DNA from 3 places in the Cryobacterium sp. Sr3 genome. Region 1 is predicted to be linked to each of the others. Evidence: predicted binding sites of a transcription regulator. Region 1 holds the regulator's gene; each other region holds the start of a gene.

Region 1 (9,505 bases):
GGGGCGGCGGCGGCCGTCGAACCCTCCCGCACCGGTGCCGGGCCGACCTGGCTCATGTCGTCGACGGGAACGACCACGCTGAGGTCGAATCGTTTGGTCGACACCGGTGCGACGATCTCCACCGGTGCGGACCCTCCGAGGAACCGGGCGACCTCGGCGGCCGGTCGCACGGTAGCCGACAGTCCGATGCGCTGGGCCGGGCGGGTGAGCAGGTCGTCGAGCCGTTCCAGTGAGACGGCCAGGTGCGCGCCGCGCTTGCTCGCCGCGACCGCGTGCACCTCGTCGATGATGACCGTGTCCACGGCGCGCAACGATTCCCGCGCCGCCGAGGTGAGCATGAGGAACAGCGATTCTGGCGTGGTGATCAGGATGTCCGGCGGCGTTTTGACCAAGCTTCGGCGTTCCGTGGCCGGAGTGTCCCCCGACCGCACGCCGACGGTCACCCGGGGCGGGGCGAACCCGAGACGCTCGGCAGCCTGGACGATGCCCACCAGCGGGGCCCGCAGATTGCGTTCCACGTCGACGCCGAGCGCCTTGAGCGGCGAGATGTAGAGCACGCGGGTTCCCGGCGCGGTGACCCGGTCAGGACGCGCCGAGGCTTCCGAGACATCTGCGGCCTCTGCAGTATCCGCGGCCAGGCGGTCGATGGCCCAGAGGAACGCGGCGAGGGTCTTACCTGACCCGGTGGGGGCCACCACCAGCGCGTGCGAGCCCCGAGAGATGGCGTCCCACGCCCCGAGCTGGGCCTCGGTGGGTGCGGCGAAGGCCTGCGCGAACCAGGCGCGGGTGGCCGGGGTGAATCGGTGCAGAACCTCGTTCATACGACTATCCTCGCCGATCCGCCTGAGCCGGGCCACTCGAACCAATTCGACGGAGATTCTGAGCTAAAACGGGCTTTCCCGGACATCCAGGACCGATTTTGCCACAATCTCCGTCGAATTCGTTCGTGGCGGAGGCGGGGGCGCGGGCGGAACGCGGAGCGCGGGGCCCGGAACCCGGAACCCGGAACCGCCGACGATGGAAGAGGCCGCCTAGGCGGAGGGCAGCAGCTGCACGGTGAGGGAGTCCACCTGGGTGGCGATGACGTCGCTCGATGACCAGCGAGCCGCGAGCCGGGCGAGGGTCGCGTCGAGCTCGATGCGGGTCAGGCCGTCCACGAGCTCGAGACGCACAATTAGTTCCGGTCCGGCGAGGCGGGCGGCCGGGTCGCCGGGGGCCAGCTCAACCCCGAGCACACTCAGTTCGGTGGACACGGAGTCGGCAAAGGCATCCGCGACGTCGCGACTGGCATAGCTGGGGGTCCAGGGCAGGGACTGGGCGATGGCCCACAGGGCCGGGCGCCGCACCACGAACTCGGTGGGCGCGGTCGGATCGAGCACGACCAGATCGGTGTTCTCCTGAGCCGCGGCCAGCGCGACGCGCACGCCGTCGGCCGGGACCGGCCGGGCCTGCGTGTTCCACGCCGTCATCGCCGCGACCGAGGAGAACACGGGAAGCACCGTGCGGCCGTCGGGCCCGGCCACGGTGATGATCGACAGTTCCTGGGTCTTGTCGACGCGGAGGCCGGCCTCGGTGGTGCCCGATTGGCCGAGTTCGGTCACCAGGGGAACGAGCAGCCGTGAGCCACGGATGGCGTCGACCACCGTCTCTTCGCCGGCCTCCCGAGCCTGGAAGCGGCGCACGGCCGCCAGCAGCGGCTCGGGCGCGAGCCCGTCGTCGTCGCTGTGCATGTTGGGCTCAAACTGTCGTCCCTCCCACGGTTGCCCGGCGGAGTCGCCCCCTCCGGGTCCGCCGGGAAGGCCGGTGGAGCCGAGGTTACGCGCCCGCGACATCCAGCGCCTCGCTCAGGGTGAACGCCCCCGCGTAGAGGGCTTTTCCGACGATCGCGCCCTCGAGTCCGAGCGGTACAAGTTCGCGCAATGCGCGGAGGTCGTCGAGGCTGGAGATGCCGCCGGAGGCGACGACCGGTCGGTCAGTGCGCTCCATCATCTGGCGGAGCAGGTCGATGTTGGGGCCTTGCAGCGTGCCGTCCTTGGTCACATCGGTGACGACGTAGCGCGAGCAGCCAGCCTCCTCGAGACGGGCGAGCACCTCCCAGAGGTCCCCTCCCTCCCTGGTCCAGCCGCGGGCGGCGAGGGTGGTTCCGCGCACGTCGAGCCCGACGGCGACGGCGTCCCCGTGCCGGGCGATGACCTGCGCCGCCCACTCCGGGTTCTCCAGTGCCGCGGTGCCCAGGTTGATCCGGCTGACGCCCGCGTTCAGGGCCGCGTCCAGCGACGCGTCGTCGCGGATCCCGCCGGAGAGCTCGATCTTCACGCCCGTGACCTCGCGGATCACAGTGCGGATGACATCCGTGTTGTTGCCGCGACCGAAGGCCGCGTCGAGGTCGACGAGGTGGATCCACTCGGCGCCCTGGCGGGCCCAGTCAAGTGCCGCGTCGACGGGGTCGCCGTAGTTGGTCTCGGTGCCGGCTTCGCCCTGGGTCAAGCGAACGGCCTTGCCGTCGGCCACATCCACGGCGGGCAGCAGAACGAGACGGAGGGAAGGGGTATGCACAGTCATGGGTGTCCTCGGTTGGGAATGGTCGCGGCGACCGGGTCAGTCAGGGAAAAGTCAAGGTCAGTTCTTGACTGTGCCGAGCCAGTTATGGAGCAGACGGATGCCTGCCTCACCGGATTTCTCCGGGTGGAACTGGGTGGCGGTAAGCGGTCCGTTCTCGATGGCGGCCAGGAAAGGTTGTCCGTGCTCGGACCAGGTGAGAATCGGTTTCGGGAACGGCGGCATGACGTCGAGGGACCATTCCTGGGCTGCGTAGGAGTGCACGAAGTAGAAGCGCTCCTGCTCGAGGCCATGGAACAGCGTCGAGCCCTCCCCCGGCGTGACCGTGTCCCAGCCCATGTGCGGCAGCACCGGCGCCGTCAGCTGCGTCACGGTGCCGGGCCATTCGCCCAGCCCCTCCGTGTCCACGCCGCGTTCGACGCCGTGCTCGAACATGATCTGCATGCCCACGCAGATGCCCAGCACCGGGCGTCCGCCCGCGATCCGGCGGTCGATGATCTCGTCGCCGTGCACCGCCTTCAGAGCCTGCATGACGGCGCTGAACGCGCCCACGCCGGGCACGACGAGCCCGTCGGCCTCAAGCGCCTGACGGCGGTCGCCGGTCAGCGTCACCTCGGCCCCGGCGAGTTCGAGTGCCTTGACGGCGGAGTGCACGTTTCCGGTGCCGTAGTCGAAGACAACGACGCTGGTCACAGCGCACCCTTGGTCGAGGGGACGCCGGACACCAGCGGGTCGAGCGCCTTCGCCTGGCGGAACGCGCGGGCGAACGCCTTGAATTCGGCTTCGGCGATGTGGTGCGGGTCGCGGCCGCCCTGCACGGTGACGTGCACCGTGAGGCCGCCGTTGAAGGCGATAGCCTCAAACACGTGGCGCACCATGGAGCCGGTGAAGTGGCCGCCGATCAGGTGGAACTCGAAACCGGCCGGCTCGCCCTGGTGCACGAGGTAGGGGCGCCCGGAAATGTCGACGACGGCCTGTACGAGGGCCTCGTCGAGCGGCACGACGGCGTCACCGTAGCGGGAGATGCCGGATTTGTCCCCGAGAGCCTGCTTGATCGCCTGGCCGAGCAAGATGCCGACGTCCTCGACTGTGTGGTGCACATCGATCTCGATATCGCCGCGGGCGCGCACGGTGAGGTCGGTCAACGAGTGTTTCGCGAAGGCCGTGAGCAGGTGATCGAAGAACGGGACCGACGTCTGGATGTCCGACTCACCGGTGCCGTCGAGATTGAGCGACAGGTCGATGCTCGACTCGCTGGTCTCGCGCTGCAGGTGGGCGAAACGGGGCGAGGTGGTCGCGAAAGAGAAGCTCATACGACTAGTTTATTGGCCCGCGCCGTTCACGGCCGCCCAAGCGCCTCGAGGGCGTCGAGGAACGCCGTGGTCTCGGCCTCGGTGCCGGCGCTGACCCGCAGGTGGCCCGGGATGCCGACGTCGCGCACAAGGATGCCTTCCGCCAGCAGCGCCTCGAAGGTGGCCCGAGGGTCCTCAACGCCGCCGAACAGCACGAAGTTACTCGCACTGCGCAGCGGAGTGTAGCCAAGCCGGGCCAGTTCGCTCACGATGCGGTCCCGCTGCCCGCGGATGTCGTCGACCATGGCAAGCATCGCGGGCGTGTGGACGAGCGCGGCGACCGCGGCAGCCTGGGTGAGCGCGGACAGGTGGTAGGGCAGACGAACCAGGCGGAGGGCATCCGTCACGGCGGGATCGGCGGCCAGATAGCCGACGCGCACACCGGCGAAGGCGAACGCCTTGCTCATGGTGCGGGACACCAGCAGGCGCTCCCGGCCGGGAAGCAGGCTCAGGGCGGTTGGCGCGTCATCCGTCCCGAACTCGGCGTACGCCTCGTCGACGACAACGATGCCGTCGCTCGCATCGTAGACGGCCGCGATCGTTTCCAGGGACAGGGGCGTGCCGGTGGGGTTGTTCGGCGAGCAGAGGAAGACGAGGTCAGGGGCAACCCGGTCGACCCACTCGAGCGCCGTGGCCGGGGAGAGTTCGAACTTTGCGTCACGACCGCCCGCGATCCAGCGGGTGCCGGTGCCGGAGGCCAGCAGAGGGTACATGGAGTAGGTCGGCGCGAAGCCGAGCACGGACCGACCCGGGCCGCCGAAGGCCTGCAGCACCTGCTGAAGAACCTCGTTGGAACCGTTGGCGGCCCAGATGTTCTTTCGGGTGAGGCCGTGACCGAGATAACGGGCGAGGGAATCCCGCAGCTCGGTGAACTCCCGATCGGGGTATCGGTTCACGGTCGTGACCGCCACGGCCAACGCCGCCACGATGTCCTGCGCCACCTCAGCCGGGATGCCGTGGGTGTTCTCGTTCACGTTGAGAGCCACCGGCACGTGCAACTGCGGCGCCCCATAGGGAGTGAGTCCGCGCAGATTATCGCGAAGGGGCAGATCGTTGAGACTGGTCACTCCCCCAATATTACCGGGGTGAGACCGGCGGGGGCTCGCCGCGGGTAGTTCACAGGTCGTTCGGAAGCGCCAGCCGCTGACCGGGCTGCACGCTGTCGGACGGCAGCTGATTGAGGCTCACAATCTCGGCGATCACCTCGCGCGGATCGGACGTGGGCGCGATTGTCTCGGCAAGTTGCCAGAGCGACTGCCCCGACTTGATGGTGACGTAGTCGAAGGCCGAGGCCACGTGAGCGACGGTCGAGTTCTCGGCGGCGGCGATGCCTCCGTTGAGGGCGACGGCCAGGGCCACGGCCACGAGCGGAAAGGCAGCCAGGGACGTGAAAACGATGCGACCGCGCCGGGTGAGTCGGAGCCGGGTGCGTCCGGTCGCGATGGGGGCGCCTCGTTCAAGTGCAGTGCTCATGTGATACCTCCTGTGAGAAGACGCATCCGACTCTCGGCCGGGAGAGCCGGATGCGAACTTATGTTCCGAATGTATATTCGATTATTCGAACAATCAAGCTTTATTCGGTAGTTTCTGCAATATTTATTCCGACCCACTCGAATACATGTTTGTTTAATGAGCTCAACGCGGATACAGTTTCGATTGTTGATTGACACTCAATCAGGCACCCCCGACATTCGCGTGAATCGGCGGCATTCGCTGCTTGCTGCCAGCGCATCAATCAAAACGAGGAGCGACGAACGTGGCACAGAACACCAGCGGTCCCCGCGACAAGGGCGGCACCAGACGGCGCAAGAGCCTCAGCGAGAAGCAGCTCGCCATCCTCGACGTCATCCAGCGCTCGGTCAGCCAACGCGGCTATCCGCCGAGCATGCGCGAGATCGGCGACGCCGTCGGCCTGTCGTCACTGTCGAGCGTCACCCACCAGCTCAACCAGCTGGAACTGAGCGGTTACCTCCGCCGAGACCCGAACCGTCCCCGAGCACTGGAGGTGCTCATCGAGATTCCGCAGTCGCCCGAAGACACGACGGCCGGAGCCTCGGAAAGTTTCCACACCGGAGTGCAGGTCGGCGACGCCGCCATGGTTCCGCTCGTCGGTCGCATCGCCGCCGGCATCCCGATCACCGCCGAACAGCAGATCGACGAGATTTTCCCGCTACCCCGCCAGCTGGTGGGCAAGGGCGATCTGTTCATGCTCAAGGTGTCGGGCGAATCGATGATCGACGCCGCCATAATGGACGGCGACTGGGTCGTCGTGCGGCAGCAGAAGACCGCCGAAAACGGTGAAATCGTTGCAGCCATGCTCGACAACGAGGCAACCGTCAAGGTCTTCCGCCAGCGCGACGGGCACACCTGGCTACTGCCCCGCAACACCAACTTCGAACCCATCGTCGGCGATCACGCCGAGATTCTGGGGAAGGTTGTGGCAGTGCTGCGGTCGGTTTAGGGCATCAGCACTCAAGCACATCAGCATTTCAGGCCGACTCTTGGTCTCGACGGTTTCGACCAGCGTCGTGGAGACGCGCGCGTGTTGAGTCACCATGGTTATTTCGGTCGGGTCTTGTGAGCCGGGTCTTGTGGGCCGGGCACGAACACTGTTCTTGGTGTCGTGCCCGGCTTTTGTGTGGGTGGAGGCGGGGTCAGGCGGAGACGGAGGAGGTCAGGCGGGCGCGGAGGATGCGGGTGGCGGCGAGCATGTTGTGCAGGGACTGGACGGTTTCGGTGTAGCCGCGGGTTTTGAGGCCGCAGTCGGGGTTCACCCAGAGCCGGGTGGCCGGGATGGCCGCCGCGGCGCGCTCGAGCAGGTCGGTGAGTTCGGACACGCTCGGCACACGCGGCGAGTGGATGTCCCACACTCCCGGGCCGATACCGTGGTCGAAGCCCTGGGACCGGATATCGCCCACCACCTCCATGCGAGAGCGTGCCGCCTCGATGCTGGTCACATCGGCGTCCAGGTTGCGGATCGCGTCGATGACCACCCCGAACTCCGAGTAGCAGAGGTGGGTGTGGATCTGGGTGGCCGCGGCCGCACCGGCCGTCGCCAGGCGGAAGGACCCCACCGACCAGTCGAGGTATTCCGCCTGGTCCTTCTGCTTCAACGGCAGCAGCTCCCGCAGCGCGGGCTCGTCGACCTGGACGATCTGAATGCCGGCCGACTCCAGGTCGGCGATCTCGTCCCGGAGGGCCAGGGCCACCTGCCTGGCCGTCTCGCCCAGCGGCTGGTCGTCGCGCACGAACGACCACGCGAGGATCGTGACCGGACCGGTGAGCATCCCCTTGACGGGCTTGGGCGTCAGCCCCTGCGTGAACGCCGACCACTCGACCGTGATGGGCCGCGGCCGGGACACGTCACCCCAGAGGATCGACGGGCGCACACACCGGCTGCCATAGGACTGCACCCAGCCGTTCTCGGTGACCGCGAAGCCGTCCAGGTTCTCGGCGAAGTACTGCACCATGTCGTTGCGTTCCGGCTCCCCGTGCACGATCACGTCGAGGCCGATGTCTTCCTGCAGCGAGACGACCCGACGGATTTCGGCGCGCATCAGGTCCCGGTAGTCCGCGGTGCTCAGCACCCCCCGTACCAGCTGCGCCCTGGCCCGACGGATGTCCCCGGTCTGCGGGAAGGATCCGATCGTGGTCGTCGGCAGGAACGGCAGCCCGAGGGCCATCTCCTGGGCTGCCACTCGGGCTGCGTAGGCGCCCCGGGTGAAGTCGCCCGGAGCGAGCGCGTCGGCGCGCACCCGAACGGCGCCATCGTGGACTCCGGGAGCCACCCCCCGCGCGTCGAGGGCCGCGGAGGCCGCAGAGAGGTCGATCTCGATGGCACGGCGACCCAGACTGAGGCCGCGGGCGAGTGTGGCAACCTGCGCGACCTTCTGATCCGCAAAGGCCAGCCAGGTCTTCAGGTCGTCGTCCAGCGCCGATTCGTCGTCGACGTCGTGGGGAACGTGCAGCAGCGAGGTAGAGGTGGAAACCGAGATCCGCGGCGAGAGGCGGACCAGGCCGGCCGCCGTGTCGAAGGCGGCGGCCAGGTCGCCGCGCCAGATATTGTGGCCGTCAATGACGCCAGCCACGAGAGTGGTCGTGTCGAGTCCGGGGGTCTCCGCCGGCACGCTTCCCCGCACGAGGTCAAGCCCGATGGCTTCCACCGGGGTGATGGCAAGAACGGGTAGGGCGTCGTCGAGGCTGCCGTACGGCGCGGCGACAAACAGGGCCGGACGCTCGGCGACGGCGCCGAGGGTGTTGTAGGCGAAGCGGAGGCCGGCGAGGGCATCCGTTCTCGGGATGTCGATGCTCTCGCTGACCAGGGCAGGCTCGTCGAGCTGCACCCATTCGGCTCCAGCGGCGCGCAGCCGCTGCAGGAGGGCGGCGTAGACCGGCACAAGGTCGTCGAGGCGGTCAAGCGGACTGAATCCGGCCGGGGCCTCGTCGCTGGGCTTGCTCAGCAGCAGGAAGGTGACCGGGCCGACGATGACGGGCCGGGTCAGGAATCCGGCCGCCTTCGCCTCCTCGAACTCGCGCACCAGGCGGGTGCCGGCGAGGGTGAACTCGGTCTCGGGGCCGATCTCCGGCACCAGGTAGTGGTAGTTGGTGTCGAACCATTTGGTCATCTCCAGCGGCGGATTCTCCCCTTCGCCGCGGGCGAGGGTGAAGTAGCCGGCCAGGTCGAGGTGGCCGTCCGCGCCCCGCAGATGCGCGAACCGGGCGGGGACGGCGCTCACCGTGCTCAGGGCATCCAACATCTGGTCGTAGTAGGAGAAGGATTCCGGGATGGACGAGTCGTCCCGGCCGAGTCCCAGCTGCACGAGGCGCTTCCTGGTGCTCTGGCGCAGGGCGGCCGCGGTCGCTTCGAGCTCGTCGGCGCTGACCGATCCGGCCCAGAACGCTTCGACGGCCTTCTTCAGTTGGCGGCGCGGCCCGATGCGCGGGTAGCCCAGGATGGTGCCGGCGGGAAAGGCGGGAAAGGCGGAAGTGTGGGTCATGAGTTCTCCTTGACGGGGTGAGGGGCAGGCAGTGCGGAAGCAGGCAGGGTGGGGGTGAGCAGACCGCAGCCGTCGAGCACGGCGAGCACGGTCTCGTGCTGGTTGAAGGCGTAGAGGTGCAGCCCGGGGGCACCGCCGGCGATGAGTTGCCGGGCCAGTTCGGTGGCCTGACGGATGCCGATCTCACGCTGGCCTTCCTTCGTCGGCTCCACCTCGAGCGCGATCGCCAGCTCGGACGGCAGTTCCTCGCCGGACAACTCGAGGATGCGGCGCAGGCGGGCCGGGCTCGTGACCGGCATGATCCCGGGCAGGATCGGGAATTCGACCCCGGCGGCACGGGCTCGCAGGATGAAGCTGAGGTAGTGGTCGGCGTGAAAGAAGAGTTGCGTGATCGCCAGGTTGGCGCCGGCGGCCTGCTTGGCCAGGAGCGCGTCGATGTCCTGGGTGGCCGACCGGGAGCGCGGGTGGCCGTTCGGGAAGGCGGCCACGGCGATGCGTACCTTCTCCCGTTCCCGCTTGATCGTGCGGGCGGCAGGGAGTCCCGGGATCACGGCCTCGCGGTACGGCACCCGCTCGGCCTGCACCCGGTGGATCAGC
Region 2 (9,505 bases), on a different contig from region 1:
AATCTTTCCAACGTGGGACGCGGCCGCGCTGTGACTGACTGTCGCCATGCAGCTACCGCCGAAGCTCGAAGCTGGTTGCGCCGATCTTGACGGTGGTGTTCAGGGGGACCGGGGTCGGCACGGCCAAACGGTTGCCATCCAGGAAGGTGCCGTTGGTTGAATCGAGATCCTGGATCATCCACTTGTCATGCCAGAGCATCAGACGCGCGTGGTGGGTAGACGTGTAGTCGTCACGGATGACGAGGCTCGAGTCGCCCGACCGCCCGATCGTGATCGAGTCGCCGGTGAGCGGGAACTCAGTGCCGGACTTCGGGCCGGAGGTGATCACGAGGCGGGTCGCGTTCTGGCTGGTGGCCTTGTCGTCCACGGCGGTGAACGCCGGGCCAGGCCGAGCCGTGAACTGCTCCGTCGGCGCGGAGGCCGCGGCGGCGGGAGGCTGGGTGGCGCTCGGCACGGGCGTGGCGCTCGGGAACGCGGCGGGCGCGCCGGCCGAGCCAGTGACATCCGCCTGCATCTTGCGGGCGCGCTGGCCGAACAGGTCGCTGCGCAGGGCATAGACGATGCCGAAGATGAAGAGCCAGAGCACCAGCAGGAAGCCGAGGCGCAGCACCAGCAGGGTGAGCTCGCTGACGCTCATGCGGTGGGTCCCCAGAATCCGTCCATGTCGTGACGTTCGCGGCCGCCGTCGCGGTGACGCTCGGTCACCGGCTCGGAAGAGGATGCCTGCGCGATGACCCGGAAGACGATGCGGGTGCGGCCGATGGTGACGACTGAATCGGGCTCGAGGATGGCCTGCGTGACCGGTGAACCGTTGAGCTGGGAGCCGTTTGTCGAGCCGAGGTCGCGCACCTGGGCACGGGAGCCGTCCCAGAGGATCTCGACATGCCGGCGAGAGGTGCCGGAGTCGTCGATGGTGATGTCGGCGTCGCTCCCGCGGCCGATGACGGTGTGCGACTGCGTCAGGGGATAGCGCTTGCCGTTGACCTCGACCACGGGGATCCAGGAGACGCTGCCCTTGATCGTGCTGGAGTCGATCTGGACCATGCCCTCACTGAGGCCGCGATCCGCGGACAGGGTGATCGAGACGCCGCCGGCGAACTGGTAACGCTGCTCGCGGCCGTGCAGCTGCACGAGTTCGGTGAGTTCGTCTAGGAGGGTCTGGCCAAGGGCGGACATGCGCTGGAAGTCGGCATGGCTCATTCGCACCGTAAAGCGATTGGGCGCGAGAATGCGATCGCGGGACACGACCGCTGCTTTTGTGTCGAGTTCGCGACGCAGTGCTGAGGTGATTTCAACCGGTTGCAGCCCCGACCTGAAGGTCTTGGCGAACGCACCGTTGACGGCGCGTTCGAGACCCTTTTCAAAACTATCCAGAATGCCCACAGGTCTCCCGATCCGATCCTTTCGGCTATGAGCATGTTACTTGTCTCAAGTGTTAACTCACCCGCCGGGCAATACCCGGTGAGGGTTGTCATCCTACGGGAGCCAGTCCGGGTCACCATGTCGGGCGCATATCGGGCGCGTGTTCAGGATGTTCGGCACGCCGCGCAGACCTGTGTTCGCGCGGCCTGCCTGTCTCGAATGGCGTTGTGCCCTCGGAAAGTGCTAATCTGCCTAAGTTCGCGCGAGTGGCGGAATTGGCAGACGCGCTGGCTTCAGGTGCCAGTGTTCGAAAGGACGTGGGGGTTCAAGTCCCCCCTCGCGCACAGTGGGTGTTTCAGGAAATCCAGGAATGGTTGTCATGAAATCCAAGTGGACAGGTCGGTTGAGCAGAAATGCTCGGCCGGCCTTCTTCTTTTAACGACTCAGTGCGCGTTCGGTGGCCGTTTTAACGCTCGCCGCTCGGGGGTTTGCGCTTTAAACGCCAATCAGCCTGCTGGTGGGCAAGCTGAAGCGTTCGGTGCGCGGGGTGACGTTCGGAATTGGCGTTGGTTTCCGTTACTGCGGCGGTGCCAGGGCGGGAAGTGCGCTGTGTTTGTTCAACGGTGTTCCGGTGGCTTCTTTGCGTCGGCGTTCTCGGGAGAGACTTTCGCCGCTGTCACGTTCGGCGGTCTTCACGAAGAAGTCGAATATCTTCCGCAGGTTCGATGACACGGCGGCGATGGTCGCCGCGAGGTAATTGAAGGCGAACTTCTGGAGGTGCTTCACGGCCAACCGGGGGTCCTGATTCCGTTCGGCTGGGGCTCCGGCATCCATCGGGATGGTGACGGTCACTGGTGTGACGGGTCTGGTGACGCGCTTGCCACTGGCACGGTCGATTGCCATGTAGGTGCCGGGAGTGGGAGTGAACACTCATCGCCGGGCCGGAGGCATGGGTTCGATATCCTAGGAACATTGAGATGTCTTAAGAAAAGACGAATAGCCCCTGTCTGCGAAATGGGGTTGCCTATGGCCAGCATTAAGGAATCGAAGGTGGCGGCACTGAGAGAACTAACGAAGACCAATCTGGATAAGCAGGGATTCGGAGGCCTCGATGATGAAGCCAAGTCTTGTTACGCATGGCCCCTACGATTCACACCGGCAGTGGGCACTGTCTTGATCGTTCTCGGATTGATTTTGCAGTCGCCTATCATTCTTGGATTGGGTGCAATCGTTCCTCTCACAGGTGCACTATTTCCCCGTGGCATGATTCTCGATCTGGTCTATAACTTGGTCGTTCGCCATATGTTTCGCGCTCCGGCGCTTCCCCCCACGCCGAGTCCACGACGGTTTTCCTACCTGCTGTCCACCGTGCTACTTGCAGGTGCGGCCTTGTCCTTCTATTTCGGATTATCAGCACTGGGAATCGTGCTGGGAGGAATGGTAGCTCTCGGCGGCACAATTCTCACCACGACCCATTGGTGTCTCGGATCGTGGTTGTACAGACTAATTCTTCCTCACGCAGCAGCAAGGTGAAAAGGTCGGGTCCACGCCGCAGAACCACAGCTCGGTCGGGTTGCCTCATCAGGAACTGTCAACGGCGTTATGGGAAGCTATCCGTTCGTGAGGCACCCGGCCGTCCCGTGACAACTCATGGTCGAACTAGCCAGCAACCGAGCTCGCCGCATCAGCTGTCGCTTTCTCTTCGGCAAGAACTTGGCGATCGCGGCCGCACGGGGTTTTCACGCCAAGCCCACTGTCGCCCACGGCGACAATCGCCGTGAGCTCGCGCGCTCCGGAGGTTCGTGCTGATCCCAGCGCGACGAGCTCAGCGCAGGAGCCACCCGTGAAATGATAAACGTTGACGCCGACGTGGATATGTCCCGTGGCATCACAAACGGCAGCCCCGACTGTGTGTACCCCGCCTTCAACGTCCGCGTTGGCATCAATTGCCTCTTCCGCTCTCGCAATGAGTTCCAGGTCGTCACCGGTGAGTTGGCGCACATCCATTCCAGCATTCGCTGTTGGGACGTCCGTCGCCGACGTATGTGCTGGATCTATATCTACCGGGTGCCCGATAGCCGGACGTTCACCGATCAAGGGTGACCGGCACGAACCGGGCGCGGCCAGGACTACGAGAAGCGCTGGCTGCATGCCGGGCCGGGGACACGCTTGTGGTCGCCAAGCTCGACCGCCTCGCCCGGTCACTGCGCGACGGGAAAGACATCGTCGATGACCAGAAACTGCACCACACCACACACGGGTGTAGGCGGTTCAGGAAGGCTAGCTTTCGTGGCGCTCGCGGGCGCTACAGCGCGGTGGAGCCAGCGGAGGCGTGTCCCTCGATTCCATGAATTTTCAGAAGATTTTCGTCGAACGCCAGAGGATCGGCAAGATCATTTAGAAGAATCGCGAGGAACTACGTAACCAGCACACGGGGTCAGGCCGAAGTTTTGAGTTTTGCAATCTACCCACAGCGAACACGATGGGTTGATTGCCGTCCACCCATTCGGACAGAAAGGCCCCCGAGAGATTGGGGGCCTTGTGTCGTTCCGGTAGTTTCAGCTCCGGTGGTCGAGCCCGTCGAGACCCGGCGACCCGTCCCGCCCTACAGGTTCGCCCGCTTGCTCGGCAGAGCGATCAGTGTCCGCTTCGGGTCAACCTCCACCGGTGGCCGCAACCAATGCTGAGTTCCGGTGCGGCTGATCGTCCAATGCTGGTTGTGCAGCAGCAGATGGTGGGGATGACAGAGGAGTACCCCGTCGGCGAGGTCGGTGTAGCCGTTGCCTTTCGACCACTCGTTGGTGTGGTGGGCTTCGCTCCAGGCCGGTGATCTGTCGCAGTCGATTCAGAGGCATCCGCCGTCACGCACAGCCATCGCGGCGCGCTGTTTCTCGGTGAAGAGTCGTTCGTCGCGGCCGACGTTGATGATCTGGCCGTTGTCGTCGAATTTGATGCCGCGGGTGCCGGCGTCGCAGAGCAGCCGGTCGATGGTTTCCTGGGAGATGGGGAAAGGGCTGCCCTCGATCTGCCCGTGAGCGGCGGGTTCGGCCGGCCCGTGTTCGTTGACCTGCTCAGTCGAAGGTGGAGAGCACGAACTCGCCATCTTCGGGCGCGAACAGCCCGCTGAGTCGTACGTCGCCGTTGCCCAGCCGGTAGACCCGCAGGTAGCGGTCGTCGTAGGCCTGCTTCTCGCGGGCGGCGATGCCGGCCTCATCGAGCCGGTCGCGCATCCGTCTCGCCCGTTTGAAGACCTCGTCGGCATTCAGTGACGACGCCTCGGTGAGTAGCGCTTCGAGTGCCGCACCGAGCTTCTCGGCGGTGACCGCGGCGTCGATCTGGCCGAGCCCTGAGCGGATCGACTCGGCCGCGTCGACGGAGAGGGTGCCGGCGGTGACGGCCCGGGCGATCGGCGCCTGCCACGGCACCTTCGCCTCGAACTCGGCGACCTCGGCGGCATCCGCGTCGGGCGAGGAGAGCGCCGCCTCGACCTGCTTCTCGGCTGCTTCGGCATCAGCCATCATGGTGCCGACGGCGACCATTTTGTAGGCGTCGCCCTTCGAGGAGCCGGTCCACTTCTGGATGAGGGCCTCCGGCGAGAGAAACCCCTGCTGCGCCGCCAACCCGGAGTGGCCCAACTCCGGCCGGGACCGCCGGGCGATGGTGCCGGCCATCCACGCGGCGCGGGTGTCGAGCAGGCGGCGAGCCGCCGCGATCTGCTTCTGACCGGACAATACCGCGGCATCAGCCAGCGCCTCATAATCGGCACTCGAGGAACCCAGCAGGGCGACGGCATCGGCCGCTTGCCTGAGGTCATCCGCGAGATTGATCATGATACGAGAATACCTCAAAGCGAACACAGAGTCGAGAGTCTGTCAGTATTTAGAGACTCGATTCAGAGTTTATCTCGAAGGTTTGTTCACAAGTTCAGAGAGCGGCTCACCGGGTCTCGACCAGCCCGACCACCGTGGATTCGACTGACGGGTTGGGGTGGGCGATCCGAGGGGGACATCCGTCGTCTACGCTCGGGCTATGTCCAGACCGGCGCGACCTGCTCCCCGTGACCTCGTGGTGGGGTGGCCCGACGTGCCGTCGGCGGGCGCCGTCGGCGAGGTGGCCCGTCAGTTCGCGGTGAACGTGCAGGCCGCAATCGGCGAGCGGAGCGTGCGCGCCGCGGCGCGCGATGCCGGGCTCGACCACACGACACTGCTCTCGGTGCTGCACGGGCGGTCCTGGCCGGACCTGGCGACCGTGGCCCGTCTGGAGAACGGTTTGGGTGTCGACCTGTGGCCGGGGCGCGTGGGCCCGCCGTAGGGCCGCCGATTGAGACCTGCGCCGCGAGGCGGGCAGGCAGGCCTGGCAGACGTCGAAGATACGTCTATCCACAGCCTTGTGGATAACCCTGTGGACAGCAGAGTGAAATGTGGCTTTTGCCCGCATAATTACTGGAACGCCCGGTGTGGATAACTACGCGTGAAACCTGTGGACGACTGCCATAATCGCCTTTTATCGCTGTCGGGAATGGCAAGATGCCCAGCTCCGAATACCTCAAATACAGGTTCGAATTTCGGGTGCTCAGCGAATCTCGGTGAGGTAAGTCGTGTAGCCGGCGCTGCGCATCGCGGTGATGATCGGTTCGGTGCCGCCAGGTTCGGCGATAGCGATCATGGCGCCGCCGCCCCCGCCACCGGTCAGCTTCGCTCCGAGGGCGCCGGCGCGGCGGGCGATTGCCACGAGTGACTCGATCTCCGGGCTCGACACCTGTAGCGCGTTGAGCAGTCCCTGATTGATGTTCATCAGTTCGCCGAGCTCGGCGATGTCGCCGCGGCGGAGCGCGTCTACCCCGGCCAACACCAGCCCGTCGATCTGGCTGAAGATCGCGTCGTAGCGCGCGGGGTTGCGCTGCCAGGCGCTGCGCACGAGGCCCACGGTCTGCTTCGTCAGCGACTCCACCCCGGACAGCCCGATGACGATGGGGATCGGGTGGGGAGTGAAGATGTCGCGGATCGTGTGGCCGCCCGGGGCATCCGATCTCTGGAAAAGAACCGACCGGCCGAAGGTGGCGACGGTGTTGTCGATGCCCGACGGGGTGCCATGCACGATCTGTTCGCACTCGAAGGCGAGGCTCGAGACCTCGGCGTCGCTGATCGTGAGCTGGAAGCTGTCGGCGACGGCGCGGATCAACGCTACCGCGAACGCGGCGGAGGCACCCAGGCCGCTGGCGCGCGGCAGGTGAGAGAACACGTCGACCCGAAGGCCGGCGTCGGGCACGCCGAGCCGGGTGACGATCAGCGCCGCCACCCGGTGCGAGAGGTCTGCTCGGATCGGTTCGCGCACCGAGCCGTCGACGTCCCGGTCGGCGATGACCGGTTCGCGGAGCGACGCCTGGCGGGTGACCTGCGCGCGCACCGACAGACCGATCGGCGCGGCGATCGCGTGGTAGCCGTAGACGACGGAATGCTCGCCCATCAGGATGATTTTACCGTAGCCGAGGTGGGCATCCGGGCCGGGGGCGCCGGGGGTGAGGGCAGCAGCGCACGTGGCGGAAGCGCTGGGCGTAAGGGTGGCCGTGGGTGCGGGGTGAGCCGCGGGCAAGGCGACGACGGCGGCGGTGCCGTACCCGGCATCCGGCGCGGCCGGCTCAATAACCCGGTCGCCGTCACTGCTCTCTTCGAGGGCCTGCATGATCTGGCGCGCCTTCCACACCTTGATCTCGCCGTCGGCAATGAGCCTCTCGACGACCTCCTCGAACCGGGCTCCACTGGCGCCGGCGGCAGCCGCCACGGCCCGCGCGTGCAGGCGCATATGGCCGTGCTGGATGCCGTTGGTCGACAGGGCCTTGAGGGCGGCGAGATTTTGGGCCAGCCCCACGGCGGCCATCACCTCGGCCAGCTCGGGCGCTGAAGACACCCCGAGGATCGTGTGAGCGAGCCGTACGGCCGGGTTCGACTCCACCTGGCCGCCGACCGTGCCGACCTTCAACGGGATGGTCAGTTCGCCGACGAGATCGCCGGCGTCGTTCACGCTCCAGGTGGTGAGCGGGCCGTAGCCGTCGCCGCGGCCGGCGTAGGCGTGGGCCGCCGCCTCGATCGCCCGCCAGTCGTTGCCGGTGGCGAGGGCGACGGCGTCGATGCCGTTCATGATGCCCTTGTTGTGCGTGGTGGCCCGGTAGGGATCCATGGCCGCGAACTCGTTTGCGAGCACGATACCGTCGCGCACGCGTTCGCCGGGGAAGTCGGCGGTCTCGAGCAGCGCGTGCGGGATCACGGCACGGGCGCGCACCAGGGCCCGGTCGGTGAGGTTGGAGAGGATGCGCAGGAACACGCGGCCGCCGCTGATCTCCTCGACCAGTGGGGCGAGCCGTTCGCACATCGAGTTGACGAGATTGGCGCCCATCGCATCGCGGGTGTCGACCAGCAGGTGCACGACGAGCAGTTCGCCGTTCTGCGCCGTCGCACCGCGCAGGAAGACCTCGATGCCGCGGGCGCCGCCGCCGCGCGCCACCATTTTCGGATGCCCGCTGTCGGCCAACGCCACGAGCTCGTCGCCGCGCGCGAGCAGGTCAGCCCGGGCGCGCTCGGGGTCGATAAGGTCGACGACCTGGATCTGGCCGATCAGCAGCGGCTCGTCGGCGACGCTCGTGAACCCGCCGGCCTGGCGCACCAGCCGGGCCGCGGAGCTGACCGCGGCGACGATCGAGGGCTCTTCGACCACCATCGGCACCAGGTGGTCCCGGCCGTTGATCCGGAAGTTCAGGCCGAGTCCCATCGGCATTGAGAAGACGCCGATCACGTTCTCGATCAACCGGTCGGCGGCCTCCACGTCGAGGGCGGACGTTCCGTCTGCGAGGTGCGCGGCGGCATCCGTCGACAGGACACCACGTTGCCGGAGGAGCGCGATGCGTTCACTGACCGACAACTGGTAGAAGCGGGGGATGCGGGACCGGCTCATGACGCGGTGCCTCCCTGTAGGCCGGCGGCGAAGAAGCCGAGCGGGACGATGGCGGCCCCGGCCCGGGCGAGTGCCCTGGCGAGTCGCTCGGTGGGTTCTCCAGCGTAGCTAAAGGCCAGACCGACGTCTCCGCCGCCGGCCCCGCTGGTCTTGAAGATGCCGCCCTTGCGCCGGGCGAGGGCGTGCAGTTCACGGTGTCGCTCGCTCACGATGCCGGCCTGGGCATGCGCGTCGAGTTGGGTGAGCGCCGCGAAGTAGTCGGAGGCGAGGCTCAGAAAATCGGCCGGGCTGGCCAGCGCCGCCTCGGCCTGTTCGGCGAGGTGTTTCAGCCGGTCGAGGTCGGCCCGGTGCCGGGCGGGGTTCTCGGCGGCGTAGTCGGCCACGCGGCCCACCAGACGGGTGGTCAGCGCACCCTCGCCGGTGACGACGGCCGAGATACAGAGCTCCTCCGGCCAGCGCAGAGGCACCACTGCGGCACCCGGGGCATAGCGGATCAACCCGCCGTGCACGCTCGCGGCCACGTCTCCGCCGCTGCCGGCGCCGTTCTGCGCGCTGCGGTGGGCGGCGTGGGCCAGGCGGAACAGCTCGTCCCGGTCGAGCGTCAGGCCCAGGGCGCGGGCCAGGGCGTCGGTCAGGCCGGCAGCGGTGGCGGCGCTGGAACCGAGGCCGAGCTTGTGGCCGCCCCGGGACAGCGCGCTGCTGTCGATGGTGATGGCGAGCGGGGCCTGACTCTGCGGCAGCACCCGCGCCTGCAGCGCAGCGGCCTGCACGGCGACGCGCACCTGGTCGAAGACGCGGAGGTGGTCGCGCTGCTGGTCGGTGAGCCCGGCCGGGAGGGCGCCATCCGTGCCCAACACCAGGTTCCGGATGCCCAAATTGGACGCGCTGACCTGCCAGGAGCCCGTGGGTGACTCGTCGACCGTCACCTCTGCGCGTCGGTCGACGGAGGTGAGCAGGGCCGGCGCGCCCTCGAGCACGGCGTACTCGCCCAGCAGGAAGAGCTTGCCGGGCGCGGACGCCCGGATCGTCGGCTTCGGCGGAGGCGTCGGCAGAGTCGTCGCCATGGTCATTCCAGCCGGCAGGCGGCCGGGCCGAGCGCGCTGATGCGCGCCTCGAGCACGCCGGGCACGAGCACCATCGCCCGCTGAACCGCGGCGGCGTCGCCGGGCAGGCAGAGCACCTTGACTTGCGGCCC
Region 3 (9,505 bases), on a different contig from region 1:
CCAGGGGACCTTCCGCGCATCGCTCTTTCCGGCCGGGCGCCTGATCGTGGTCGACGAGGACTTCTCGTCATTCGGGCTGTCCGGCGAGGTCATCGCAGCGGTCGGGAACACGATCCGAGTGCACTCGGCCCGTGTCGCGGGTCTACGTGCCCGACGTGCCCGACGTGCCCGACGTGCCCGGCCTGCCCAACCTGACCAACCTGCCCAACGTACCCGTTCCCGACGTCCGCCAGCTCGAATACGCCGCGTCCGGTGTGCTCGTCACCTGGTTCGTTTGGCCGCGTGGCTTCGTGGCTGCGTGGCTACGTGGCTACGTGGCTTCGGAGTCGAAGGGCGCCGGCAGTGTGGCGGCCTCCCTGGCGCGCTTGCGTTGCAGATAGGCGCCGTCGGGGTTCGGCACCGCCCGCGACACGGTCGCCGATTGGCCTTTCAGCTCGTCTTCGTCGGTGAGAGCTTCACGGATGATGCGGCGCGGGTCATACTGACGCGGGTCGAGTTTCTTCCAGTCGACGTCGTCGAAATCCGGGCCCATCTCGTCCCGCATCCGGTCTTTGGCCCCGTTGGCCAGGTTCCGGAGCTGCTTCACGAGGCGGGCGAGCTGGGCGGCATAGTGGGGAAGCCGTTCGGGTCCGAGCAGGAAGACGGCGACAATCCCGATCAGTAATATCTTCTCGAAGGTCAAACCGAACATTCCCCCAGAATAACCCCCGGCGAGGCCTCCCCGGACCATGCCCGGCCCCCCTTAGGCTTGACCCATTCATCTACTGGAGTTGCGCTGTGTCTGACAAAGATCTGAACTGGAAATTCTCCGACGACTCAGTCGTGGAGTCCGACGCTGTGGCGCGGGCCAGACAGCAGTCCCTCGAACTCGGAATCGACGCGATTTCTCCGGCGGTCGGCGCTCAATCGGCCGTGATCGCGGCCGCCACCGGGGCCCGGAGCATTCTCGAGGTCGGCACCGGTGCCGGCGTCTCCGGCATCTGGCTGCTCACCGGCGCCCCCGGCGCCACCCTCACCTCGATCGACACCGAGGTCGACCACCAGCAGCACGCCAAAGCCAACTTCGCCGAAGCCGGCATCCCCGTGAACCGGGTACGCCTGATCACGGGCCGGGCAGCGGATGTACTGCCGCGCATGAACGAGAACTCCTACGACATTGTGTTCGTCGACGCCGATCCGCAGTGTGTGATCGAGTATGTCGAGCATGCTCTGCGCCTGGCCCGTCCGGGCGGAACCGTGCTCGTGGCCCACGCGCTCTGGCGCGGCCGAGTGGCCGACCCGGCCCAGCGCGACGATGTGGCGACCGGCTTCCGCACCCTGTTGACCGTCATCGCCTCGTCTACCGCAGTCATCAGTGCCCTCTCCCCTGTGGGCGACGGCCTGCTGCAGATCACCAAGCTCCGCGCCTAGACGGTCGAGCACACCCTCCGGTGGTCGAGCCGATCGGTGGTCGAGCCTGTCGGTGGTCGAGCCTGTCGAGACCCGGTGCGCCGGCCTCGGAGGCCCCCACACCGGCATCCGTTGTCGCCACCCGCGCTAACGGATGCCCCGGGCCGGGTTCGGAAGATGGCCCGCCTGGTTTCGACGACCTCGACCACCGGGCTCAGGTCGCTCGCGGCCGGGGATTTAAGCTGACGTCGGTCGAGCCGGACGAGACCGGTGACCCGATCCCGGGGACTCACCCTGACGTTGGTCGAGCCTGCCGAGGCCGAGACCGTGCCCGTGCCCGTGCCCGGTTGGCCGGGTTCCCTTCCGCGGCCCGCCAGGTGCGGGTGGGGTCGTAGCAGTAGGGTGCCCGGACTTGGGGTGTGCCCCGGATCATGCGGATGTTCCAGCCGGAGGTGTCGATGCTGTGGTGGTGGTACCAGCAGAGCAGGACCCCGTTGGTGATCTCGGTTTTTCCGCCGCGGTGCCAGGGGATCACGTGGTGTACTTCGCACCAGGCGGCGGGCACGGTGCACCCCGGAATGATGCAGCCGCCGTCGCGGGCGCTGATGGCGCGGCGTTGGGCCCGGTTGAAGAAACGATTCTCGGTGCTGAGGCTGAGGACCTCGTTGTGCGGCCCGAACCGGATCTCCTGAAATCCGCCGGCGCAGAGCGCCTGCTTCACACTTGTCAGAGAGATCGGCGCTTCGACGCCGTCGATCCAACCCACCCCATGGTCGGCGGTAAGGTCGGCCTGGTTGACGTGGATCATGACGGTGGGGGCGGCGCCGCCCATGGTCGGGGTCCCCGCGTCACGGGTGGCGGCTTCGAACACACCACGGAGGATGTCGGCGCGTTTCTGACCACCGTTACGGTCGTCGCTGAGGGCCGCGGCCTCCGCCCCCGGGATCAGCTGCCCGGCCGCCATGCGCGCCTGTTCCTTGGCCGTGGGGAATGCCGGCGCCGCGTGGGCGGAGAGATACGTGTCGAAGATGGCGTTCATGATGCCGCGGAGCTCCGGCGTGACTCCGCCGCGGAGCGGGTAGAGGCCGTCGCGGAAGAGCCCGAAGCCGACAGTGCTGCGGGCCTCGGCGACGGGCTCGTTGGGGGCGGTGCCGTCGGGATCGAGGCGGGCCTGCCACTGCCCCGCCATGCCCCGCACCAGGTCCGCAGGAAACGCGAACCCCTCCCCGGGCAGGCCGCGGGTGTCGTCGGTGACGGCGCCGGTCGCACTGGCCACCAGGGCACGTTCGGCGGTGCCGAGCTCGTCGGGCGCGACCCGGGCCGCGACCTGGTCGAGGGCGGTGACGATGTTCTCGGCCGCGTCCACGCCGAGGTCCCCGGCGGTGAGGGAATCGGCCACGGCCGGGTAGTAGGGCGGCAACATGCTGGTGCCCGCCCGGCGCGGGGTGACGTTCTCGCCCAGGCGCACCCGCCGGTTCGCCTCCCGGGAAGAGACGCGGGTCAGGCGAGTGATCAGGTCGATGCCGCTGCTAGCCCCGTTCTTATACGCCAGGGACTCATGGCCCAGGATGCGGCGGGACCGCACCGAAATGTCGGCGGCAGAGGCAACCCTGGCCGCATCGACCCGACGGCCGAGGTCTTCAACCGTGCCCAGCACCATCATCGCGTCCGCCTCGCCCAGGAGCGAGAAAGACACCGAGTCGAGCACGGCCACGGCCAGATCACGGGCCTGCTGCAACTGCTGCACGAGGGATGACTGTGCACGGGGTGCCTGCGCGAGGGAAGGCACCGCCTGCGGTGAGGCGGTGGGGTGGTGCGGAGTGGGGCCTCCAGCCATGCATATATCGTATACACGTTCTAAGGTGGAGTCAATAGCTGAGGGAATATAACTGTTGAGTTTCGTTTTCCTGTTCTAATTGATTTGGTGACAGAAGGGGGTGGCGGCGCGGGGCACGGATGGTGCGGCGCGGGTTTGCAGGCTGGACTGCCGGGTTTTGGCACGCTTAACCACCGGCGGCGAGCGCAGCCAGCCCGGGGCATCCGTCGTGACGTCAACTCGGATAAATACGCGACACGCCGGAACTGATGGCGCCCAAACCGGCGTTTCCTAAGATTCTCAACGTTTACGTGCCGACGGATGCGGGTGGCGGGCCCGGTGACGGGTACCTCCTACGGGCGGTGCGACGGCTGTCCGCGGGAAACCCATCCGCTCCAGGTCGGCAAAAAAGATCGGCCGCACAACCTGAGCTGCGCGGCCGATCCTGGAACTATACGGTCGGCTGGACTACACCGGCGAGGGCATCGTGAAGCTCTTTGGCTTCAGCGTCGTTCACAGAGACGACAAGTCGACCTCCACCTTCGAGCGGAACACGCACGATGATAAGGCGCCCCTCTTTTACAGCCTCCATTGGCCCGTCTCCGGTCCTTGGCTTCATGGCCGCCATGAACTCCCCTTCCATTCATTCGTCTGAACTTCTATTATCTGCCATTACGGGCTGAGACTGTAATTAGGGAGGTGTCCAGTCCGCTCCGTCGACCCCCCAGCACAGCAGGAGCCAGCCCCACTGTCCGGCGATGAACAGCAGCACGATGCCCACCCGGTAGACGGCGCTCCGCGGCTGCGCCACGGCACCCAACAACGGAAACATCGGCATCAGCAGGCGGAAGGTGCTCGACTGCGGGAAAAACACCGCTAGCAGGTAGAGGCCGTAGCTGGCGAGCCAGAACCGCAGGTCAGTGCCCAGTCGGCGCACCGCCGGCAGCAACAGGGTCAGGCCGAACGCCAGGATGAGCCCCGAGACAACGATGATGCCCAGCGGCATCCCGAGCCACCAGACACCGCCCTGGAACCAGGCGGTGAACGGAACGAGTTCCTGGTAGCCGATGTAGGCCGACCGCCAGGCCAGCTCGGTGTCGGTGTAGGCGGTGATCGACCCCGTGGCGATCCAGGCGATGGCCGGCCAGGCCAGGCCGGAAATGCCGCTGAACACGGCAACGGATGACGCCAGCAACCGTTCGCGCACCGAAAACGGGTCTTGTGTCCGGGCAAGCCAGCGGTGCAGGACGTGCAGCCCCAGGGCGAGCGCGAAGGCCAGGCCGCTGGGCCGGGTCAGCGCCATCACGGCGATCACCGGGAACAGCAGCACATACCGCCGCTCGAGCAGCAGGAGAAGTGCCAACGTGAGCAGGAAGAGGTACAGCGACTCGGCATAACCGAACTGCAGCACGGGCGACAGCGGGGCCACACAGAACAGCACCACCGCGAACAACGCCGTCCCGGAGGCCTGTACAGTGCGCATCAGCCGGTAGAACAGCAGGGCGGCGCCGAGGCTGGCGGCCAGGGACACGAATACGGCCACGGGTGCCCACGGCTGCCCGAGGAGCACCATCAGCAGGCGCACGACCACCGGGTAGCCGGGCATAAAGGCCCAGGCGTTCTCCGCGATCTCCCCGCCGGCGGTGAGCGGCAGTGTCGACGGGTAGCCCGCGACGGCGACGATGTTGTACCAGCGGGCGTCCCACATGTTCGCGAACTCCGCGTAGCCGGGTGACACGCCCGTCCACGGGTTGGCACCCTGCACATTCGCAAGCAGTAGCACCAGGGTGGTCGTGACGAGCCGGGACGCGGCCCAGATCAGGGCGACCAGGGCCCACCACGGCGTGAGCCGGTAGCCGGCCTTCCAGCCGGACGACGCCACGGCTACCCGACGCTTGTGGTCAGCCACGCGCGAAGGCCGTCCTCGCAGTCCGTGATCTGCGCCAGGGCGACGCGTTCGTCGTCGGCGTGGGCCTTCAGCGGGTCGCCGGGGCCGTAGTTGACGGCGGGAATGCCCAGGGCGGAGAAGCGGGCGACATCCGTCCAGCCGTACTTGGGCTTGGCCTCGCCGCCGACCGCGGTCAGGAACTGCAGGGCCAGCGGGGCATCCAGGCCCGGCCGGGCACCCTCGGCCCGGTCGACGACGGTGATCTCGTAGCCCGCGAAGAGCTCCTCCAGGTGCACGATGGCCTCCGCCGAGGTGCGGCTGGGGGCGAACCGATAATTGATGTGCACCATGCACTCATCGGGGATGACGTTGCCGGCGATGCCGCCGCCGATGCCGACGGCGTTGAGGCCTTCGCGGTAGACGAGGCCTTCGACCTCGACCTGCCGCGGCTCGTAGGCCGCCAGGATGTCGATGACGGGCCCGATCTTGTGGATGGCATTGTCGCCGACCCAGCTGCGGGCGGAGTGGGCGCGCAGCCCGAAGGTGCGGATCTCCACGCGCACGTTTCCGTTGCAGCCACCCTCGATCTGGCTGTTTGTGGGCTCACCGAGGATGGCGAAGTCCCCCGCGAAGAGGTCGGGCCGGTTGAGGGCGAGGCGGCCGAGACCGTTGAGGTCGTCGGAAACCTCCTCGTGGTCGTACCACATCCACGTTACGTCGACGCTGGACGCGGTCAGTTCGGCGGCCAGCTTCAGCTGCACGGCCACGCCGGCCTTCATGTCGACGGTGCCGCGGCCCCAGAGATAGTCGACGCCATCGATGGTCTCGAACCGGGTCGGCAGGTTGTCGTTCAGCGGGACCGTGTCGAGATGGCCGGCAATGATCACGCGCTGGGCCCGACCCAGGTCGGTGCGGGCGACGACGGTGTCGCCGTCGCGGATGATGTCGAGGTGCGGGTACCCGGCCAGCGCGCGTTCCACCGCGTCTGCGATGGCGGCCTCGTTACCGGACACCGACTCGAGGTCGCAGAGCGCCCGGGTGAGCTCGATCGAGGTCGCGGACAGGTCCAGGTTCACGGTGTTTTGGGGCACTCTACTAACCTAGAGCCATGACCTCCGCCGTGCCCCCGACATCCGTTTCCCCCTCGAACGCGTGGGGCTACGGCCTCGCCACCGTCGCCGGCGACGGCACGGTGCTGGACACCTGGTTCCCCGAACCTCGGCTCGGAACCCTGCCGGCCGGCCGCGACCGCTGGATCGTGCCGTCTGAACTCGAGGAATTCGCCGGGGTGGACCCGAGGCGAATGGTGCGAATCGAGGCCGTGACGATCGAGATCGACCTCACCGCTGCGCCTACCGGAACGTCGGATGCCTACCTGCGCCTGCACCTGCTGTCGCACCTGCTGGTGCGCCCGAACACCCTCAACCTCGACGGCATCTTCGGCCACCTGCCCGCCGTGGTCTGGACGAATGCCGGCCCGATGCTGCCCGCCGACTTCACCCGACTGCGGCCGGCCCTGCAGCGCCACGGCATCCAGACGACCGGAATCGACAAGTTCCCGCCGCTACTGAACTACGTCACGCCCGACCGGGTGCGGATCGCGGACGCGTCCCGGGTGCGTCTCGGGGCGTACCTCTCCCCCGGCACCACGGTGATGCACGAAGGTTTCGTCAACTTCAACGCCGGTACCCTCGGCACCTCGATGGTCGAGGGCAGGATCTCTCAGGGTGTCGTCGTGGGTGACGGCGCCGACATCGGCGGCGGTGCCTCCATCATGGGCACGCTCTCCGGCGGCGGTACCGAACGGGTGTCCATCGGCGAACGGGCCCTGCTCGGGGCCAATTCCGGGGTGGGCATCTCGATCGGCGCCGACAGCGTCGTCGAGGCGGGGCTCTATGTGACCGCCGGCACCAAGGTGCTGCTGCCGGGCCAGCCGCGCACTGCCGACGGCACGACGCCGTCGGTGAAGGCCGTCGAACTCTCCGGGGTCGCGAACCTGCTTTTCCGCCGCAACTCGGTCTCGGGCGCGGTCGAGGTGCTGGCGCGCACCGGCACCGGCATCGTGCTGAACGCCCAGCTGCACGCCTGACGCCGGGCGGCCGGTCCGACGCTCGAGCGCGACCGAAACAACCCGCACGGCGGCGCCTCCGCTGAGTACGCTGCCAGTCGCAAGGGAGTGGCGTGGGAACGACGCACCCGACCATCATCGCCGGGGCGCCACCTGACTACAGCCCCAGGTCTCTGACGAATTCGACGGAGATTCTGCTCGAAATCGCCCTAAACAGGCCGGAAACCGGCATTTTCGGCAGAATCTCCGTCGAATTGGTCCGATCCCGGCAGCGGGCGCGCGGTGCCTCGCGGCGGCTAGCGGCGCGGGAAATCGCGGGCCGGCGACCCGATGTAGAGCTGTTGCGGGCGACCGATCTTGGTCGTGGGGTCCTCGTTCATCTCGCGCCAGTGCGCCACCCAGCCGGGCAACCGGCCGATCGCGAAGAGCACCGTGAACATGCTGGTCGGGAAGCCCATCGCCTTGTAAATGACGCCGGTGTAGAAGTCCACGTTCGGGTAGAGCTTGCGCTCCCGGAAGTAGTCGTCGTTGAGCGCGATGTGTTCGAGTTCCTTGGCGATGTCCAGCAGGTCGTCCTTGACGCCCAGTGCGGCCAGCACCTCGTCGGCGCTCTCCTTGACCAGGGTCGCCCGCGGGTCGTAGTTCTTGTACACCCGGTGGCCGAAGCCCATCAGGCGAACGCCCTGTTCTTTGTTCTTGACTCGTTCAACGAACTTCTCGACGCCTTCGCCGGATGCTTTGATCTCGCCCAGCATCTTGAGCACGGCCTCGTTGGCGCCGCCGTGCAGAGGCCCGGAAAGCGCGTTGATGCCCGCGGAGACCGACGCGAACAGGTTCGCCTCAGTGGAGCCGACCAGGCGAACGGTCGAGGTCGACGCGTTCTGCTCGTGGTCCTCGTGCAGCATCAGCAGGCGCTCGAGGGCCTTACTGACGACCGGGTTCACCTCGTAGGGCTCGGCGAGTGTGCCGAAGATCAGCCGCAGGAAGTTGTCCACGTAGCCGAGCGAGTTGTCGGGATACAGGAATGCCTGGCCGATGCTCTTCTTGTAGGCGTACGCCGCCATCACGGGCAGCTTGGCGAGCAGGTGCACGGTGGCCAGCTCGACCTGCTCCGGGTCGTTGGGCTCGAGCGCATCCTGGTAGTACGCGGCCAGCGCCGAGGTGCCGGCGGAGAGCACAGCCATCGGGTGCGCGTTGTACGGCAGCACGTCGAAGAGGCGGCGCAGGTCTTCGTGCAGCAGGGTGTGCCGACGGATGCGCGTGTCGAAGGCCTCGAGTTCGCTCGCGCTAGGAAGGGAACCGTAAATCAACAGCCAGGCGGTCTCGAGGAAGTTGGAGTTCTGGGCGATCTGCTCGATCGGATAGCCCCGGTAGCGCAGGATGCCCTTCTCGCCGTCGATGAACGTGATCGCCGACCGCGTGGCCGCGGTATTCACAAACCCGGAGTCGAGGGTGATCAGACCCGATTTGCGGGTCAGCGTCGAGATATCGATGCCGGAGGCGCCGGCCGTGCCGCGCACGATCGGGAACTCGGCGGATCCGCCGGGGAACGACAGTGTCGCCTGCTTGGGTTCGATGGATGGCGTTCGCTCGGCGATGTCGCTCACGGCGGCTCCCTGGGTCTGACTGAGTGTCACTGGATATCACTACCTAACCGGCTGGTGGCTGACCGTCTGTGGCGATGGGCCACAGCACACCGGTGTGTCTGGAGACGTCAACGCGGATACAGCCTAATGGCCGCAACCGCCTACTGTTGCATCCACCAAGAATGTCCACTCTTCATTGGAGAGAGTTGACATTTCCCGACAGTGGGGCATTAGCCAGCGTGCAACCGAGTCGCAGCCGCCGCGATGCGTTCGTCCGTGGCGGTGAGGGAGAAGCGCACGTGTCTCGGGTAGCCGTCGCCGTAGAACGGACCGGGTCCGGCGAGGATACCCCGCTCGGCGAGCCGCCCGATCGATTCCCAGGCGGGGCGCCCCTCGGTCGCCCAGAGGTAAAGCCCGGCCTCACTGCGGGTGATGCGGAAGCCCGCCGCCACCAGTGCGGGCAGCAGCACCTCGCGTCGCGCCTGGTAGCGCCGACGCTGCACGATGACGTGTTCGTCGTCGCCGAGCGCGGCCACCATGGCGGCTTGCAGCGGCGCGGGAAGCATGAGGCCGGCATGCTTGCGCACGGTCAGCACCCGGGCGAGCAGGTCCGCGCAGCCGGCCGCGAACGCGCCGCGGTAGCCGGCCATGTTCGACTGCTTGCTCAAGGAGTAGAGCGCGAGCACATCGTGCCGGTCCTGCCCGATGACGCGGGGGTCCAGGATGCTCGGGGTCGGCCGGGCATCCCACCCGTCGGT

What was found. Region 1 encodes LexA, which represses DNA repair genes until DNA is damaged. Its sites were predicted from a motif close to TCGAACANNTGTTCGA; they were not measured.
Region 2: a site for LexA is predicted at 5,267-5,282, ahead of E3N94_RS09190 (DUF222 domain-containing protein). Genes of this name have one in related genera too.
Region 3: a site for LexA is predicted at 3,234-3,249, ahead of E3N94_RS12150 (HNH endonuclease signature motif containing protein). Genes of this name have one in related genera too.

Annotation. Positions count from the first base shown of each region.
Region 1 is NZ_SOFA01000032.1:26,760-36,264, forward strand. It holds gene E3N94_RS08795 (ATP-dependent helicase) at 1-821, opposite strand, end outside; gene E3N94_RS08800 (SseB family protein) at 1,032-1,832, opposite strand; gene priA (bifunctional 1-(5-phosphoribosyl)-5-((5-phosphoribosylamino)methylideneamino)imidazole-4-carboxamide isomerase/phosphoribosylanthranilate isomerase PriA) at 1,816-2,562, opposite strand; partial or broken gene hisH (imidazole glycerol phosphate synthase subunit HisH) at 2,620-3,243, opposite strand; gene hisB (imidazoleglycerol-phosphate dehydratase HisB) at 3,249-3,872, opposite strand; gene E3N94_RS08820 (histidinol-phosphate transaminase) at 3,899-4,978, opposite strand; gene E3N94_RS08825 (LysM peptidoglycan-binding domain-containing protein) at 5,028-5,384, opposite strand; gene lexA (transcriptional repressor LexA) at 5,668-6,372, shown strand; gene metE (5-methyltetrahydropteroyltriglutamate--homocysteine S-methyltransferase) at 6,566-8,908, opposite strand; gene E3N94_RS08840 (methylenetetrahydrofolate reductase) at 8,905-9,505, opposite strand, start outside.
Region 2 is NZ_SOFA01000033.1:40,749-50,253, reverse strand. It holds gene E3N94_RS09230 (PP2C family serine/threonine-protein phosphatase) at 1-48, opposite strand, end outside; gene E3N94_RS09225 (FHA domain-containing protein) at 53-637, opposite strand; gene E3N94_RS09220 (DUF3662 and FHA domain-containing protein) at 634-1,383, opposite strand; tRNA gene E3N94_RS09215 (tRNA-Leu) at 1,623-1,706, shown strand; gene E3N94_RS09210 (hypothetical protein) at 1,939-2,292, opposite strand; gene E3N94_RS09205 (DUF4395 domain-containing protein) at 2,389-2,895, shown strand; gene E3N94_RS16555 (cytidine deaminase) at 3,022-3,369, opposite strand; partial or broken gene E3N94_RS09200 (recombinase family protein) at 3,430-3,596, shown strand; gene E3N94_RS09195 (DUF222 domain-containing protein) at 4,208-4,465, opposite strand; gene E3N94_RS09190 (DUF222 domain-containing protein) at 4,434-5,192, opposite strand; gene E3N94_RS09185 (helix-turn-helix transcriptional regulator) at 5,392-5,673, shown strand; gene E3N94_RS09180 (hydroxymethylglutaryl-CoA reductase, degradative) at 5,935-8,310, opposite strand; gene E3N94_RS09175 (hypothetical protein) at 8,307-9,374, opposite strand; gene mvaD (diphosphomevalonate decarboxylase) at 9,377-9,505, opposite strand, start outside.
Region 3 is NZ_SOFA01000038.1:125,402-134,906, reverse strand. It holds gene E3N94_RS12160 (Sec-independent protein translocase TatB) at 311-691, opposite strand; gene E3N94_RS12155 (O-methyltransferase) at 778-1,410, shown strand; gene E3N94_RS12150 (HNH endonuclease signature motif containing protein) at 1,679-3,226, opposite strand; gene E3N94_RS12145 (DUF3117 domain-containing protein) at 3,657-3,833, opposite strand; gene E3N94_RS12140 (hypothetical protein) at 3,897-5,114, opposite strand; gene dapE (succinyl-diaminopimelate desuccinylase) at 5,090-6,184, opposite strand; gene dapD (2,3,4,5-tetrahydropyridine-2,6-dicarboxylate N-succinyltransferase) at 6,202-7,182, shown strand; gene E3N94_RS12125 (citrate synthase) at 7,458-8,759, opposite strand; gene dapC (succinyldiaminopimelate transaminase) at 8,978-9,505, opposite strand, start outside.